Regions from separate parts of the Novosphingobium decolorationis genome, predicted to be linked through region 1. Evidence: predicted binding sites of a transcription regulator. Region 1 holds the regulator's gene; the other holds the start of a gene.
The links. Region 1 encodes LexA, which represses DNA repair genes until DNA is damaged. Its sites were predicted from a motif close to GTTCCNCNCTTGTTCT; they were not measured.
Positions count from the first base shown of each region.

Region 2: the regulator LexA is predicted to act here: its motif matches at 2,341-2,356, upstream of recA (recombinase RecA).

Region 1 is NZ_CP054856.1:631,080-638,413, forward strand. It holds gene trpC (indole-3-glycerol phosphate synthase TrpC) at 6-797, shown strand; gene moaC (cyclic pyranopterin monophosphate synthase MoaC) at 995-1,492, shown strand; gene HT578_RS02865 (molybdopterin molybdotransferase MoeA) at 1,489-2,736, shown strand; gene lexA (transcriptional repressor LexA) at 2,859-3,542, shown strand; gene HT578_RS02875 (ComEC/Rec2 family competence protein) at 3,570-5,915, opposite strand; gene gltX (glutamate--tRNA ligase) at 5,878-7,334, shown strand, end outside.
Region 2 is NZ_CP054856.1:972,569-979,902, forward strand. It holds gene HT578_RS04490 (threonine ammonia-lyase) at 1-626, shown strand, start outside; gene HT578_RS04495 (hypothetical protein) at 643-897, shown strand; gene recA (recombinase RecA) at 1,192-2,265, opposite strand; gene HT578_RS04505 (hybrid sensor histidine kinase/response regulator) at 2,664-5,129, opposite strand; gene HT578_RS04510 (DUF2062 domain-containing protein) at 5,126-5,677, opposite strand; gene HT578_RS22370 (hypothetical protein) at 5,725-5,847, opposite strand; gene smpB (SsrA-binding protein SmpB) at 5,844-6,326, opposite strand; gene HT578_RS04520 (alpha/beta hydrolase family protein) at 6,606-7,334, shown strand, end outside.

The DNA of each region.
Region 1 (7,334 bases):
ATCCCATGTCCGACAAGCTGACCGAAATCTGCGAGACCAAGCGCGGCGAAGTGACCGTGCGCAAGACCCTCTCGACGCTGGACGAACTCGACGCGCAGGCCTCCTTCCAGAGCGCGCCGCGCGGCTTCGAGGCCGCGCTGCGTACCAAGGCCCAAGGTGGCTTCGCGCTCATCGCCGAGATCAAGAAGGCAAGCCCTTCCAAGGGTCTCATCCGCCCCGACTTCCGGCCCGCCGAACACGCGAAGGCCTATGAAGCGGGCGGCGCGGCCTGCCTCTCGATCCTGACCGACGCGCCCTACTTTCAGGGGCATGAGGATTTCCTTGTCGAGGCCCGCGCCGCGGTTTCGCTGCCGGTGATCCGCAAGGACTTCATGATCGACCCCTGGCAGGTCGCCGAAGCCCGCGCGATCGGGGCCGACGCGATCCTCATCATCGTCGCCGCGCTGGACGATACGCAGATGGCCGAGATCGAGGCCGCCGCGCACGAACGCGGCATGGACTGCCTTGTCGAAGTTCACAACGAAGCCGAGATGGAACGTGCAAGTCGTTTGAAATCAAGGCTTATTGGCGTCAACAACCGTGACCTCAAGCGCTTTGTCACCGACATCGGCATCACCGAGCGGCTCGCCCCGCTTGCGCCCGAGGGCGCGCTCCTGGTCAGCGAGAGCGGCATCAACCGGCACGAGGACCTCGTGCGCCTCTCGGCCTGCGGCGCGCGCACCTTCCTGGTCGGCGAAAGCCTGATGCGCGAGGCCGATGTCGAGGCCGCGACCCGGCGCCTTCTCACCGGCGCCTGAAGAGCGCGAAAAGGGGCTGTCCTACACCGCCGCGATCTGCAAGGATCTCACGCAATGACGCCCCTTCGCGCCTCCTTCCCGACCCTTGCCGAGATGCCGCAGGAAGGGGGCCGGACAGTTGGCCCCCTGGACTGTGTCAACTGTGTCAACCTGATGTCCCCTCCCTGTCATTTACCCTTGCGCCAAGGACCCCTCTCGTGAGCTCATCGCTTAGCCATATCGACACGGACGGCACCGCGCGCATGGTCGATGTCGGCGCCAAGGCCGAAACCCGCCGCCTCGCGGTGGCCAGCGGCACGATCACCATGACCCGCGAGGCGCTCGACGCCGTGCGCGCCGGCGATGCGCCCAAGGGCGACGTGCTGGGAACGGCGCGCATCGCAGGCATCCTCGCGGCCAAGAAGACCGCCGATCTCATCCCGATGTGCCACCCCCTCCCCCTCGATGCGGTGAACCTCGATTTCACCTTCGAGAAAGAGGAAGAGTTCACCGGCTCCATCCGCGCCACCGCGACCGCCTCGATAACCGGCAAGACCGGCATCGAGATGGAGGCCATCACCGCCGTCTCGATCGCGCTTGTCACGATCTACGACATGGCCAAGGCGCTCGATAAGGGCATGGTCATCTCGGATATCCGCCTCGTCGAGAAGCAGGGCGGCAAGTCGGGCCACTGGAAGGCCGAAGGCTGGGTATGAGCACCGCGCCTTCTCCCGACACGCCCGTCATGACGCCCCCGATCCCGCTCGAAGAGGCACAGCGCCGCCTCCTTGCTCTCGCCGATCCGATGCGCCGCGAGCATGTCGACATGACAGGCGCCATCGGCCGCTATCTTGCAGAACCGCTGCTCGCCCGCCGCACCCAGCCCGCCGGGCACCTTTCCGCCATGGACGGCTACGCGGTCACCGATGGCGATCTTGCCGGCCCCTGGACCATCGTGGGCGAGAGTGCCGCCGGGCACCCCTTCACCGGCACCATGGCGCGCGGTGACGCGGTGCGCATCTCGACCGGCGCGCTGCTGCCTTGCGACGCCGCCGCCGTGATCGTGCAGGAAGATCTCACGCGCAGCGACGATGCACTCGCGCTCACCGGCTCAGGCCCCAGCCCGCAGGATCGCCACGTGCGCCGCCTCGGCTCGGACTTCGTGACCGGAAAGGAAGTCCTTCCCGCCGGAACCCGCATCGGCCCTGCGCAGATCGCGCTCGCCGTCTCGGCCGGGCACAGGCACCTACCCGTCTTCCGCGCGCCCGAAGTCGCGATCATCGACAGCGGCGATGAGCTCTCCTCCGACCCGGAGAACTGCGCCACGCACCAGATTCCGGCGAGCAATGGCGCCATGCTGGAGGCAATGGTCGCCGGGCTCGCGGTCCAGACACGCCGCATCGGCCCGGTCGGAGATACGCTCGACGCGCTCCTGGGGGCCTTCGACGAAGCCGCCCATGCCGACGTCATCGTCACCAGCGGCGGCGCGTCCGTTGGCGACCACGACCTCATCCGCCCCGCGCTCGAAGCCTGGGGCGCGAAGCTCGACTTCTGGCGCATCGCGATCAAGCCGGGCAAGCCGCTCCTCGTCGCCACCCGCCCCCGCTCGCAGCGCCGCCAGATCATCATCGGGCTGCCCGGAAATCCGGTGTCTGCACTCGTTACGGGCTACCATTTCCTGCTCCCGCTGCTGCGCCGGCTGATGGGCGCGCTCGATCCTGCTCCTATGGTCGTCACCACCCGCCTCGACGGGGACCTCCCGGCCACCGGCGCACGCCGCGAATTCCTGCGCGGCACCTGGGACGGGGAATGCGTGCGCGCCGTGCGGGTTCAGGACAGCGGGGCCCTGGGCGCTCTTGCGGGCAGTAACGTGCTCATCGAGCGTCCTGCGAACGGACCGGAAACACCGTCTGGCGCAAACGTGCGCATCTACATACTCCAGAACGGCGGTATCGCTTGACGTGGGAAATTCTGTTGCTTAATTGTTCTCAAAATGTTCACAAGTGGAACATCCAGAAGAACAGCTGATGCGCGGGAAGCCGAATTTCCGTGTGCGGCACGCGCAGGAAAGAGGCAGCGAACATGTTGACCCGCAAGCAGCACGAATTGCTCCGGTTCATCCAGACCCGGCTTGACGAAACCGGCATTTCGCCCAGCTTCGAAGAAATGAAGGACGCGCTGGACCTCAAGTCCAAGTCGGGCGTGCACCGACTGATTTCAGCGCTGGAGGAACGCGGCTTCATTCGCCGCCTGCCCAACCGCGCCCGCGCGCTCGAAGTGCTGCGCCGCGCCGACGAAGGCGGCCAGGCGGCCCCTGCGGCCGGCTCGAATGTCATTCCTTTCACAAAGCCCGAGGCCGCCACTCCCGCATCGGCACCCGATGTGATCGAGATCCCCTTGCACGGACGCATCGCCGCGGGCGTCCCGATCGAAGCGCTGGAGGACCAGGCGATCCTGCCCGTTCCCGCCGCGCTTCTGGGCGCGGGTGAACACTATGCGCTGGAGGTCTCCGGCGATTCGATGATCGAAGCGGGCATTCTCGACGGCGACTTTGCCCTCGTGAAGCGCACCGAGATCGCCAACGATGGCGAAATCGTGGTCGCCCTCGTGCGCGGCGAGGAAGCGACGCTCAAGTACCTGCGCCGTGAAAACGGCATGATCCGTCTCGACCCGGCCAACGCGGCCTATGAACCGCAGATCTATGCGGCCGACGAGATCAAGGTGCAGGGCAAGCTCGCAGGCCTCCTGCGTCGCTACTTCCACTGAGCCGACCGGATCGCAGCGCCACGCGCGCTAACGATCCGGAGACGACGGTGATGGCATGGGCGGGATGAGGTCCTGCAAGGACATCTCTCCTGTCCGTCCACGCCACCATCCATGCATGCCCTGCCCCTGCGCGACATTGCGCACCGCGCCGCGCGACAGATCAACGCTCAGGCCTCCCGTCTGGCTGAGCGTCCCCCGGTCAGCCTTGAACCAGCGCGGCCGGCATGCCCGCGGCAGCCAGCGATCCGAAATCACGATGTCAGCCCGGTCGCAGGCGGCGGCGAGCTCTCTTTCGGGTACGATGTCCCGGCTCCTCGACAACAACACGGTCGCTGCACGCTCCCGCATCTGCAAGGTGATCGAACAGAAATCGGCGTTACAGCGCGCGCCCGGATGATCGGGGAGGTAGATCGCCTCCCCGCGCAGCCCCGCATTCTCCTGGAAATTGTCACGCACATAGTCACTGCGCGTGTCGCGCAGCAGCAGCAGCCTTGGCGCATCACGCCCGGCCGTCCGCTCCACAACGCCTACGTTGCGGCCATCCCCGGCGATCAGCAGATCAGGCGGTGCCTGATTATAGAGGACAAGAGAGCCCGCGACGCAGGGGAGAGCGCCCAGCAGACGCGCCTTTCCGACCAATAGGGCCAGCCAGAATCCTCCGGCAAGGAACAACGTGAAGGCCACCTCGCCCATGCCCGGCACCAGCGTCACCGCCCCCGGCTGCGCCGAGACCCAATGCGCCAGTCCCAGCACCGCATTGATGGTCCATCCCACGACGGCCCAGAGCGGCGCACCAAGGGACACGATATCGGCCGCCAGGGCCAGAACCACTCCGGGCATGATCACAAAGGTCGTCAACGGAATTGCGACGAGATTGGCCAAGGAGCCGTAGAGACCGGCCTTGTGAAAGTGGAACAGCGCAATCGGCATCAGGGCGAGCTCGATCACCAGCCCGGTCAGCATGAGCATGCCGAACCAGCGCACGCCGCGCATCCAGGCCGGCTCCTCGCGGGGACCGAGGAAATTGCGCACGGGTGCAGAGGTCGACAAAGCCACGATGGCAAGGACAGCGGCAAAGCTCATCTGGAAGCTTGGTCCCACCACGGCTTCAGGCCATAGAAGCATGACGGCGAATGCCGCCACTGCCAGAATTCGCAAGGACAGTGCTTCGCGCCCCAGCGCCAGGGCACCAAGCACGAGCAGCGCCGCGATACACGAACGAACCGTCGGCACCTGCGCGCCGGTCAGCAGCGTATAGCCAATCCCCCCCAGCGCAGCGAGCCCGGAGGCCAATACCGGCAACCGTACTCGCAGTGCCAAGGCCGGCCACAAGGCGAGCGTGCGCACGGACAGGAAATAAATAAGGCCAATCACGGCCGTCTCGTGGAGCCCGCTTATGGCCAACAGATGCGCGAGGCCGGAATCGCGCATGGCCTGCGCATCGTCGGCCGTGATGCCTCCCCGATCCCCGGTGACGAGCGCCACCGCAATGCCATTCGCCCGCTCATCAACCTGCTCACGAACATGCGCGGCCAGTCGGCGCCGAACGCGTGCCAACGGCGCTTCCCCTCCTTCCGCTGGCTCCAGGACGGTGACGGGCTTCAGGATCGTTCCCGAACCGGCAAGTCCGGCAAACCAGGCCGTTCTTGCAAAATTATAACCACCCGGGAGCAGCGGCGCTGCCGGCGGCATGATCCTCGCCTCAAACTCGATGAGACTGCCCTCGCTGATCTCAGCCGATCGGACAGATTCGCCCTCGGACAGCTCATCCGGCAGGTTGAGCCGGATCTTGAGAGCCCGCCCGCTTGCCTGGTCGCGCGTGGCGACCACCAACCGGCGGCGCGATTGGGCCGATTGCGACTCCACCGCGAGCACCCTCCCCGTGAATGCTCCATACAAAGGCCGCTCGATGGGAGGTGTTCCCACCATCATGGAGCGGCCCCAGATCAGGACGCAGCCCGCCGCGACCGTCAGGGGCACCCAAAAAAAAGCTTGCGAGACAGTTTGAAACGCACCACATCGCCGCCAGCAAACTCGGGTCGCCAAGCTTGCTGCACAGCACAACGCAATGAGGCCTGCCCATTGGGACGGCTTCGGAAGCGCAAACCATGCCGCGATGCCGGTCCCGAAAGCCACGGAAAGCCACGGGACACGATCACGACACGATTGCGAAAGAAATCCTTCGATTGCCGCCAAAGCACTCGACAAGTTGCGTTCGCTGTTCCATTGCCGACCCCGCAATGCAGCGTCTCCGGACATGATGTCCGGGCCCACAATTTTACCGGGTCGGGTGACCTCGATCGCCATGCCCGGAATAGGACAGAAGGTGATTGGAATGGCAAGTGGAAGTGCAACGAGCGGATCGAGCGGCACCAAGGCCGTCGTTACGCGCTTTGCTCCCTCGCCGACCGGCTTTCTGCATATCGGCGGTGCCCGCACCGCGCTGTTCAACTGGCTCTTTGCCCGCCACCACGGTGGCAAGTATCTTCTGCGCATCGAGGACACCGACCGTGCCCGCTCGACCGATGCCGCGATCGAAGCCATCTTCGACGGCCTCTCCTGGCTGGGACTGAATGGTGATGAGGAACCCGTGTTCCAGTTCGCCCGTTCCGAGCGTCACGCCGAAGTCGCCGCGAAGCTGCTGGAGGCCGGACAGGCCTATCGCTGCTACCTGACCAGCGAACAGCTCGCGGAACGCCGCCAGAAGGCGCAGGATGAGCGACGTCCTTTCCGCCTCGACAGCGAGTGGCGCGATGCCGACGCTGCGCAGTGGCCGGATGATCAACCCTACGTGGTGCGCGTCAAGGCTCCGCGCGATGGCGAGACCACCATCGATGACCAGGTCCAGGGCCCGATCACGGTTCAGAACCGCGAGCTCGACGACTTCATCATCCTGCGTTCGGACGGCACGCCGACCTACATGCTGGCCGTGGTTGTCGATGACCGCGACATGGGCGTTACCCACGTCATTCGCGGCGATGATCATATCAACAACGCGTTTCGCCAGCTGGTGATCCTGCGCGCGATGAACGAGATCGAGGGTGGCTGGGAAGACCCTCTCTACGCCCACATTCCACTCATCCACGGCGCTGATGGCGCCAAGCTTTCCAAGCGCCATGGTGCGCTCGGTGTCGATGCCTACCGCGACGAGATGGGCCTCCTGCCCGACGCGGTCTTCAACTACCTGCTGCGCCTCGGGTGGGGCCATGGCGATGAAGAAATCATCAGCCGCGAGCAGGCGGTCGAATGGTTCGACATCACCAATGTCAACAAGGGCGCCTCGCGGTTCGACCTCGCGAAGCTGCAAAATCTCAACGGTCACTACCTGCGCGAAGCGAGCGACGAATATCTCGCCGATCTCGTTCTGCCGCGGCTTGTCGCTGCCGGATACCCGGACGCCGACAAGGCCCTGCTGGCACGCGCCATGGCCGAACTGAAGGTCCGCGCGAAGGACCTCAACGATCTTGCAGAAGGCGCTGTTTTCCTTTTTGCCAAACGTCCTCTCACTATGACCGAGAAGGCGCAGAAGCTCCTGACCGACGAGGCGCGTGAGCGTCTGGCCGCGATCCACGAGCGTCTGAGCGGGGAGCCCGAATGGACCCTTGAGGCTTTGGAAGCCAACCTGAAGGCAATGGCCGCAGAGCTCGAACTGGGCCTCGGCAAGCTCGCACAACCCCTGCGGGCGGCCCTGACGGGTCAGACAACGTCGCCAGGGATTTTTGACGTATTGGTACTTCTTGGCCGGGACGAAAGTCTCGCGCGCATCACAGCGCAGGCCGGGGAGCATACCGA
Region 2 (7,334 bases), 340 kb from region 1:
CCGAGGTGGTGCTCTACGACCGCCCCGGCGGCGTCAATCGTGACGAAGTCGCCCGCAAACTCTGCGCCGAGCGCGGGGCTACGCTCGTCCATCCCTTCGGCGACCCCTGGGTGATCGAGGGCCAGGGCTCGGTCGGGATCGAGATCGCGGCGCAGATGGGACACATGACCGGGCTGGGCCCCGACCGGATCGTCACCCCTTGCGGCGGCGGCGGCCTGGCTGCGGGCCTTGCACTTGCCTGCCCGGACGCAGCCATCGTCCCGGTTGAGCCCGAAGGCTGGGACGATGTCTGCCGCAGCCTTGCCGCCGGAAAGATCCTGCCCGTCGGGCCCGACGCGCCGCCAACGGCGTGCGATGCGCTGCAGACACCCGCGACGCACCCCATCAACTTCGCGGTGCTCTCGCTGCACTGCCCCTTCGGGCTGACCGTCACCCCGGCCGAAGTGCGCCGCGCCCAGCGCCTCGCCTTCGAGAAACTCCGCCTCGTCGTCGAACCGGGCGGCGCGGCCGCGCTGGCTGCCGTCCTTGCGGGCAAAGTCGAGGTCGGCCCGCAGACCGCCGTCGTCCTCTCGGGCGGCAATACCGATACACAAGCCTTCGCAAAGGTCTTGACCTCCAACGACTGACACGCGAGCCCACACCATGGACTTCAACGACCAACTGCGCCGCTACTTCGGCACCGACGATCCCACCACCATCAGCCCCGGCGCGCTCGAGAGCGGACTGGAAAAGATGAAGGTGGACCTGGGCATGGAGAAAGACCCCGGCCGCCGCTTCGCGCTCTGGGCGCTCATGCACATGTTCGGACAGGCCCCCGACCTCGACGTGGCCTTCAAGGACGAGGCCGAACGCGAGGCGGCCCGCAATTTCCTCGACCTGCTGGATCGAAGTTCCTGAGGCAGGTCCACAAGGTGTGAAGGGATGATTGCCGAGGGCCATTGCCCTCGGGCTCCCAGACCTGTCGAGTTCACCTTTGACGCGCCACCGTGGCTGGAGGCGGTGAGGTCGCCCATTCCGGGGTCAAGGGGCAATGGCCCCTTGGATGAATTCCTTCTTGTTCTCTTGCTCCTCGATTCCCGAACTTCGTCCCGCCCGATCACGGCAAAACGAAAAGAGCCCCGACTTTGCAGCCGGGGCTCTTTTCGTTTTGATCATGCCTTCCACCGCTTCGCGGCGAAGGTACGGGAAGCCTTATTCCTCGTCTTCTGCCGAGGGGCCGACCATCATCTCTTCGGAGAGGCCTTCGCGCTGGCCGCGGATCGCCTTCTCGAGCCGATCACAGACTTCCGTGTTCTCCTTAAGGAAATTCTTGGCGTTCTCGCGGCCCTGGCCGATGCGGATCGAATCGTAGCTGAACCACGAGCCCGACTTCTCGACGATACCCGCCTTCACGCCCAGATCGAGGATCTCGCCGATCTTGGAGATGCCCTCGCCGTACATGATGTCGAACTCGACCTGCTTGAAGGGCGGGGCCACCTTGTTCTTCACCACCTTCACGCGGGTCGAGTTGCCGATGATGTCGTCACGATCCTTGATCTGGCCGGTGCGACGAATGTCGAGACGGACCGAGGCGTAGAACTTGAGCGCGTTACCGCCCGTCGTCGTCTCCGGGTTGCCGTACATGACACCGATCTTCATGCGCAGCTGGTTGATGAAGATCACCATGCACTTGGAACGGTTGATCGAGCCGGTCAGCTTGCGCAGCGACTGGCTCATCAGGCGGGCCTGGAGGCCGACGTGGCTGTCGCCCATCTCGCCTTCGATTTCCGCGCGGGGAACGAGCGCGGCGACCGAGTCTACCACCAGCACGTCGATCGCGTTCGAGCGCACCAGGGTGTCGGTGATCTCCAGCGCCTGCTCACCGGTGTCCGGCTGCGAAACGACCAGCTCATCGATGTCCACGCCCAGCTTCTTGGCGTAGACCGGATCAAGCGCGTGCTCGGCATCGACGAACGCCGCCGTGCCGCCATTCTTCTGCGCCTCGGCAATGACGTGCAGCGCGAGCGTGGTCTTGCCCGAGCTTTCCGGGCCGTACACCTCGATCACGCGGCCCTTGGGCAGGCCGCCGATGCCGAGTGCGATGTCGAGCCCCAGCGAGCCGGTCGAGATCGCCTCGACCTGCATCGTTTCCTTCGAGCCCAGCTTCATAGCCGAGCCCTTGCCAAACGCACGGTCGATCTGTGCGAGTGCCGCGTCGAGCGCCTTCTGACGGTCCATCGCGTCCTTTTCCTTGCCTTCCTGGATCAGCTTGAGCTGAGCAGCCATAAAACTTCCCCTGTGCTACCGGGCTGACCGGAAAGGTCAACGTCACCGAGGACTATGTATTCCATTTGTTCTCCGCGAACAAGATGAGAACATCTGCATTTGAACAAATTTTAACCGCCTGCCGGTGGGCGTGCAGCGGGCCGCATCGACCATCCACATGGCGCAGGCACGCACGCTCTGGCCGCACGTAACCCCGCTCCTAAACCTTCCGAAACGGGGACTTTTCGGCGGCGCACACCTCCACCACCCTCGGATGATCGCCTGTACGCCTTCGCCCACTTGCGCCACTCACAGCCCGCCAGCACCGGTCACCAAGGCCCGCACATCATGGCCACAGCGACACGGATCCACGAACCGTCCGTTTCCACAGTTTCGAACAGAGGCGCGCGGAGTCGGCGCTACTTTGCGGTGCGGGCGAGAACCTCACCGACCTTTTCGGAGAGCTGCTGCACCGAAAACGGCTTGGGCATGAACCAGGCATTGGCGAGCCCGATTTCCTTGCGCAATTGCTCCTCGGCATAGCCGGACATGAACAGCACCGGCATGCCCGGCACGATGGCGCGGATCTCGCGCGCCATGCCGGGTCCGTCGAGGCTGGGCATGACGACGTCGGAGACGACCAGGTCAAATCCGCCCCCGGCCGCGATCACGTCCTCGACCTTGGCAAGGCCGTCCTCGCCATCCTCGGCGCAGGTCACTTCGTAGCCCTGGCGCACCAGCGCACGCTCGGCGATGATCCGGACGGTCACTTCGTCCTCGACGAGCAGGATGCGCCCGCCCCCGGCCCACTGGCTCGGCTCGGTCTCGGCCTGCGCTTCGGGTGCGTCGGCCTCCACCTGCGCGCCCGGAGCGGGATGGTAGACGGGCAGGTAGACCACGAAGCGCGTGCCCTTGCCCGGTTCGCTTTCGGCGAAGATGAAGCCGCCCGACTGCTTGACGATGCCATAGACGGTGGAGAGCCCAAGGCCGGTGCCCTTGCCCTGCTCCTTGGTGGTGAAGAACGGCTCGAAAATCTTGCCGATGACCTCGGGCGGAATGCCGCCGCCCGTATCCTCGACAATAAGCGCGGTGTAGTCACCCGCCGGGATGATCTCGCTGCGCGAGGTGCGCGCGTCGCTTGTCAGGACCTTGCGGGTGGAGAGGGTGAGCTTGCCCGATCCATCGCCGCGCCCCTGCATCGCATCGCGCGCATTGACGCACAGGTTGACGATCACCTGCTCCAACTGCGTGGGGTCGGCGCGCACGGGGCCCAGATCACGGTCGTGCTTGACCACCAGTTCGATCTTCTCACCAATGAGGCGGCGCAGCATCTGCGAGACGTCGGCCACCACGTCGGGCAGCTGGAGCACTTCCGGGCGCAGCGTCTGCTGGCGCGAGAAGGCAAGAAGCTGGCGCGTCAGCGAGGCCGCCCGGTTGGAATTGGCCCGGATCTGCTGGATGTCGTCGTAGTCGGAATCGCCGGGCGTATGGCGCATCAGCATAAGATCGCAGGTGCCCAGGATAGCGGTCAGCACGTTATTGAAATCGTGGGCAACACCGCCCGCCAACTGGCCCACGGCCTGCATCTTGGTCGCCTGCGCGACCTGGCGCTTGAGCCGGGTTTCCTCCGAGGTATCCGTGAGCCCCAGGAGAACCGCCGCATCGCCCAGCCCCCGCACACCGGCAAGGCTGAGCGAGACCGGATCCTCCGCCTGTGCGGACAGGCGCACGGCAATGTCGCCTGCGCTGGACGGACCTTGCGCAAAGCGGCGGATCGCCTCGGAGAGCGCCCTCTTGTCCTCGCGCACGACGAGGTCGGTGGGATAAGTCGGTGCGTCCTCGCCCTCACGGCCAGCCGCGCGCATGAACGCCGAATTGGCAAAGAGCAGGCGGCCATCGCGATCCGCCATGGCAAGCCCCAGCGGAAGCTGCGCCAGAAGCGCTTCCAGGTGCGGTGAAGCCCCGCTGCCTCCGGCGCGCGCGCCGATCCCCTGCGAGGCGGGAACCGCCAGCATCAGCGACGGCGTCGTCGTCTCGTCGAGCGGGTCGGGCGTATCGGGATCGGCGACCGGCACGGCGTAGAGAACCATCGGCTCGCCATGGCTTTCGCTGCGGGCCCAGCTGATCGTGTCGTTCTCGTCACGGGCGAGAAGTTCGATGAAGTCGGTTCCGGCAAGGCTTGCCTCGGGATCGCCCGCCGCCTGTTCGGCAAAGAGCGCGCTGGCCGCGCGGATCGTGCCATCCGGCTCGACCAGCGCGGCGGCGATTCCCCCCCGTGCCAGCCCCCGGCCAAGGCCGCCTTCGAGATGCTGCGCGAAGCCTCCGACAAGATCGGGCGCGGACTGGGGCGTGAAGGTCCAGATCAGGAAATCGTCACCGCGCCCGGCCCGGCGCAGCTGCGCGGTCCAGAGCGGAGCACCGAGCCCAGCCGGGGCCTCGGCCGCGACATCGCACGTGGCCTGTCCGTCGCGCAGGGCCATGCGCGTCGCCTGGGCGAGGCGCTCCTGCGAGGCCGCATCGAGCGCTAGCATCGGCGGCGCGCTCGCGACCCCGAACTGGCTCTCAAAGATGGTGTTGGCGCAAGTCAGCCGCCCGGCCCTGTCGGTAATCGCGACGGCCACGTCCGGACGCTCGATCGCGGCGACCGTCACCGACCAGTCGGGCTGGGCAAAATCGGGGCTGGCGACTTCGCCGCCGCGCCGGGACAGAACGAAGGCCAGTCCTGCAAAAACGAGCATGGCTCCGCCAAAGACCGCGCTGAGCACTGGATCGCGGGCCAGGACCCAGACCAGGGCGAGGCTGGCGGCAAGAGCACCGACCACGACCAGCACATCGATCAGGGAGCGGCGGTTTGCAGGCTGCGGCGTATCCTCGGCTGAGATCACTCGTCCTGTTCCGTCCTCATGTCCGGCGGCGTGCGCCCACGCTTGCCCGGCTTGCGCAGGCGGCGCTCGCGCTGCTTATGCCCGATCCAGTACCGCCATACCCAACCCGCGACAAGATAGCCCAGCGCCGAGCTGACGATGGCAAGGATGACGAAGCCGAGCGCGGCCTGGCCTGCGGAATGGGCAAACCAGTTGACATCGTTCCACACGCTGCTGCCCTGCGCGGCGGCCTGCACCACCTCATCGGCGCTTCCCGGCTTCAGGAAGAAGTGCCCGACGCGGTTCGCGACCACGAACCAGAAGGGCAGGGTCAGCGGGTTGGTCACGAAAGTGAGGAGCGCGGCGACCGCCACGTTCGCGCGGGCCGGAAAGGCCAGCAGGCAGGCCAGGAAGATCTGCCCGATCGGGATGATGAAGGCTGCGAACAGGCCTAGCGCCACGCCGCGTGGCACCGAACGGCGGGTAAAGCGCCAGAGCTCGGGGCTGAGCGCGCGTCCCGCGACCGGCGCGAGCCACTTGTTCCCCGCCACGTCTTCACGGCTCGGCATGCGCTTTTGCAGCGCCGCCGAAATCCGGTGGAGGAGAGATCCCTGGCTCACGAGACCAAACCGCTCTCAAGACCCAAGCGCAGGTCCGCGCGGCTCATGGCCGCGATCTGATCCTGGGCCGGCGCCTGCCGGTCAAACCGGCGTGCCTGGCGCCCGAAGGCGGTGATCATCCGTGTTCTCGCAGCAAGCGGCCCTGTTCGCGCTTCCAGTCCCGCTCCTTGACCGTGTTGCGCTTGTCGGCGGCGTTCTTGCCCTTGGCGAGCGCGAGTTCGACTTTCGCACGCCCCCGGCTGTTGAAGTAGACCGAGAGCGGCACCAGGGTCAGGCCCTTGCGCTCCACCGCGCCCTGCAGGCGCGCGATCTCGCGCTCGTGCAGCAGGAGCTTGCGCGGACGCTTGGGCTCGTGGTTGAACCGGTTGCCGTGGCTGAACTCGGGCACGTTGGCGTTGATCAGCCAGCATTCCCCGCCGCTGATCTCGGCGTAGGATTCGGCGATCGAGCCTTCGCCAAAGCGCAGGGACTTCACCTCGGTGCCTGTCAGCGCGATTCCGGCCTCGAACTTTTCCTCGATATGGTAATCGAAGCGGGCCCGGCGGTTTTCGGCGACGGTCTTGGTCTTGTCGAATGTAGTGCGTTGCGGACGTGCCATGGTGAAGGCGCATGTAGTGATGCGCGCGGCAAAAAGAAACGGCTGAAAACGATTAGCCCGACTTTGGGAGGACATGCCCCTCACGCGCCTGCCGAAAATTGCCCGGGGCAAGGCCGGCAGCCTCTCGCCTGGCGGACAGGGCACGCCCTTCCCCACATGAAGAGCCCCCCCCTCCGCCGCTCTATCAAGCTCATGAAAGTGAGACTGGATTTCAGAAAGGGCCAGGCTAATCTGACCGTGGCGGCCATGGGGGACCGGCCAGGGGGATCTTTTTTCGATATGCCAGCATACAGCCGTCAGATTCGGTGCACGGTGGCGCGCTTCGTGGGCGCCGGTCTTCTTATCGCCGCCGTGCCGACGTTGGGCTCCGCGTCCGCCCTCGCCGCAGCGCCCGAGCCGCCCGCGCTCGATGCCTATGGCGACCTTCCCGCTGTTGTCGACATCGCCATATCGCCGGACGGCACCCGGACCGCCTCGATCCGCTACTCCGGCGGACAGTTCTGGCTGGTCGTTCTCGATTCGCAGATCCAGCCGATCGAGCGCGTACCGATGGGCACCAACAAGTTTCGAGGCCTGACCTGGGCCGACGACGAGACGATCCTCATCACCAACTCGGCGACGGTGTCGCTGGGCATGAATTTCACCGCGTCCAAATACGAGATGACCGGCACGATCATCGTTCCGCTCAATCCCGATAACGCCACCGGGCTTGTCTTTGGCAACACGCGCAGGGTCGCGGACACCACGCGCGGGGCGCATGGCATCCGCCGGGTCGATGGCAGGACCATCGGCTACTACGGGGGGATCGAACTGGGTGTACGCGGGATGGGCGATCCGCAGTTCCTCCACGGCCGCCCGACACTCTACGCCGTGGATCTGGCTCGCAACCGGGTAGACCTTGCCGCGCGCGCAGCCAGTGAGGATCACCGGCGCGACTGGCTGGTCGACGGCCAGGGCGTGGTCGCAGCCACGCTCGACATCAATACCCGCACCGGCGCCTGGGACATC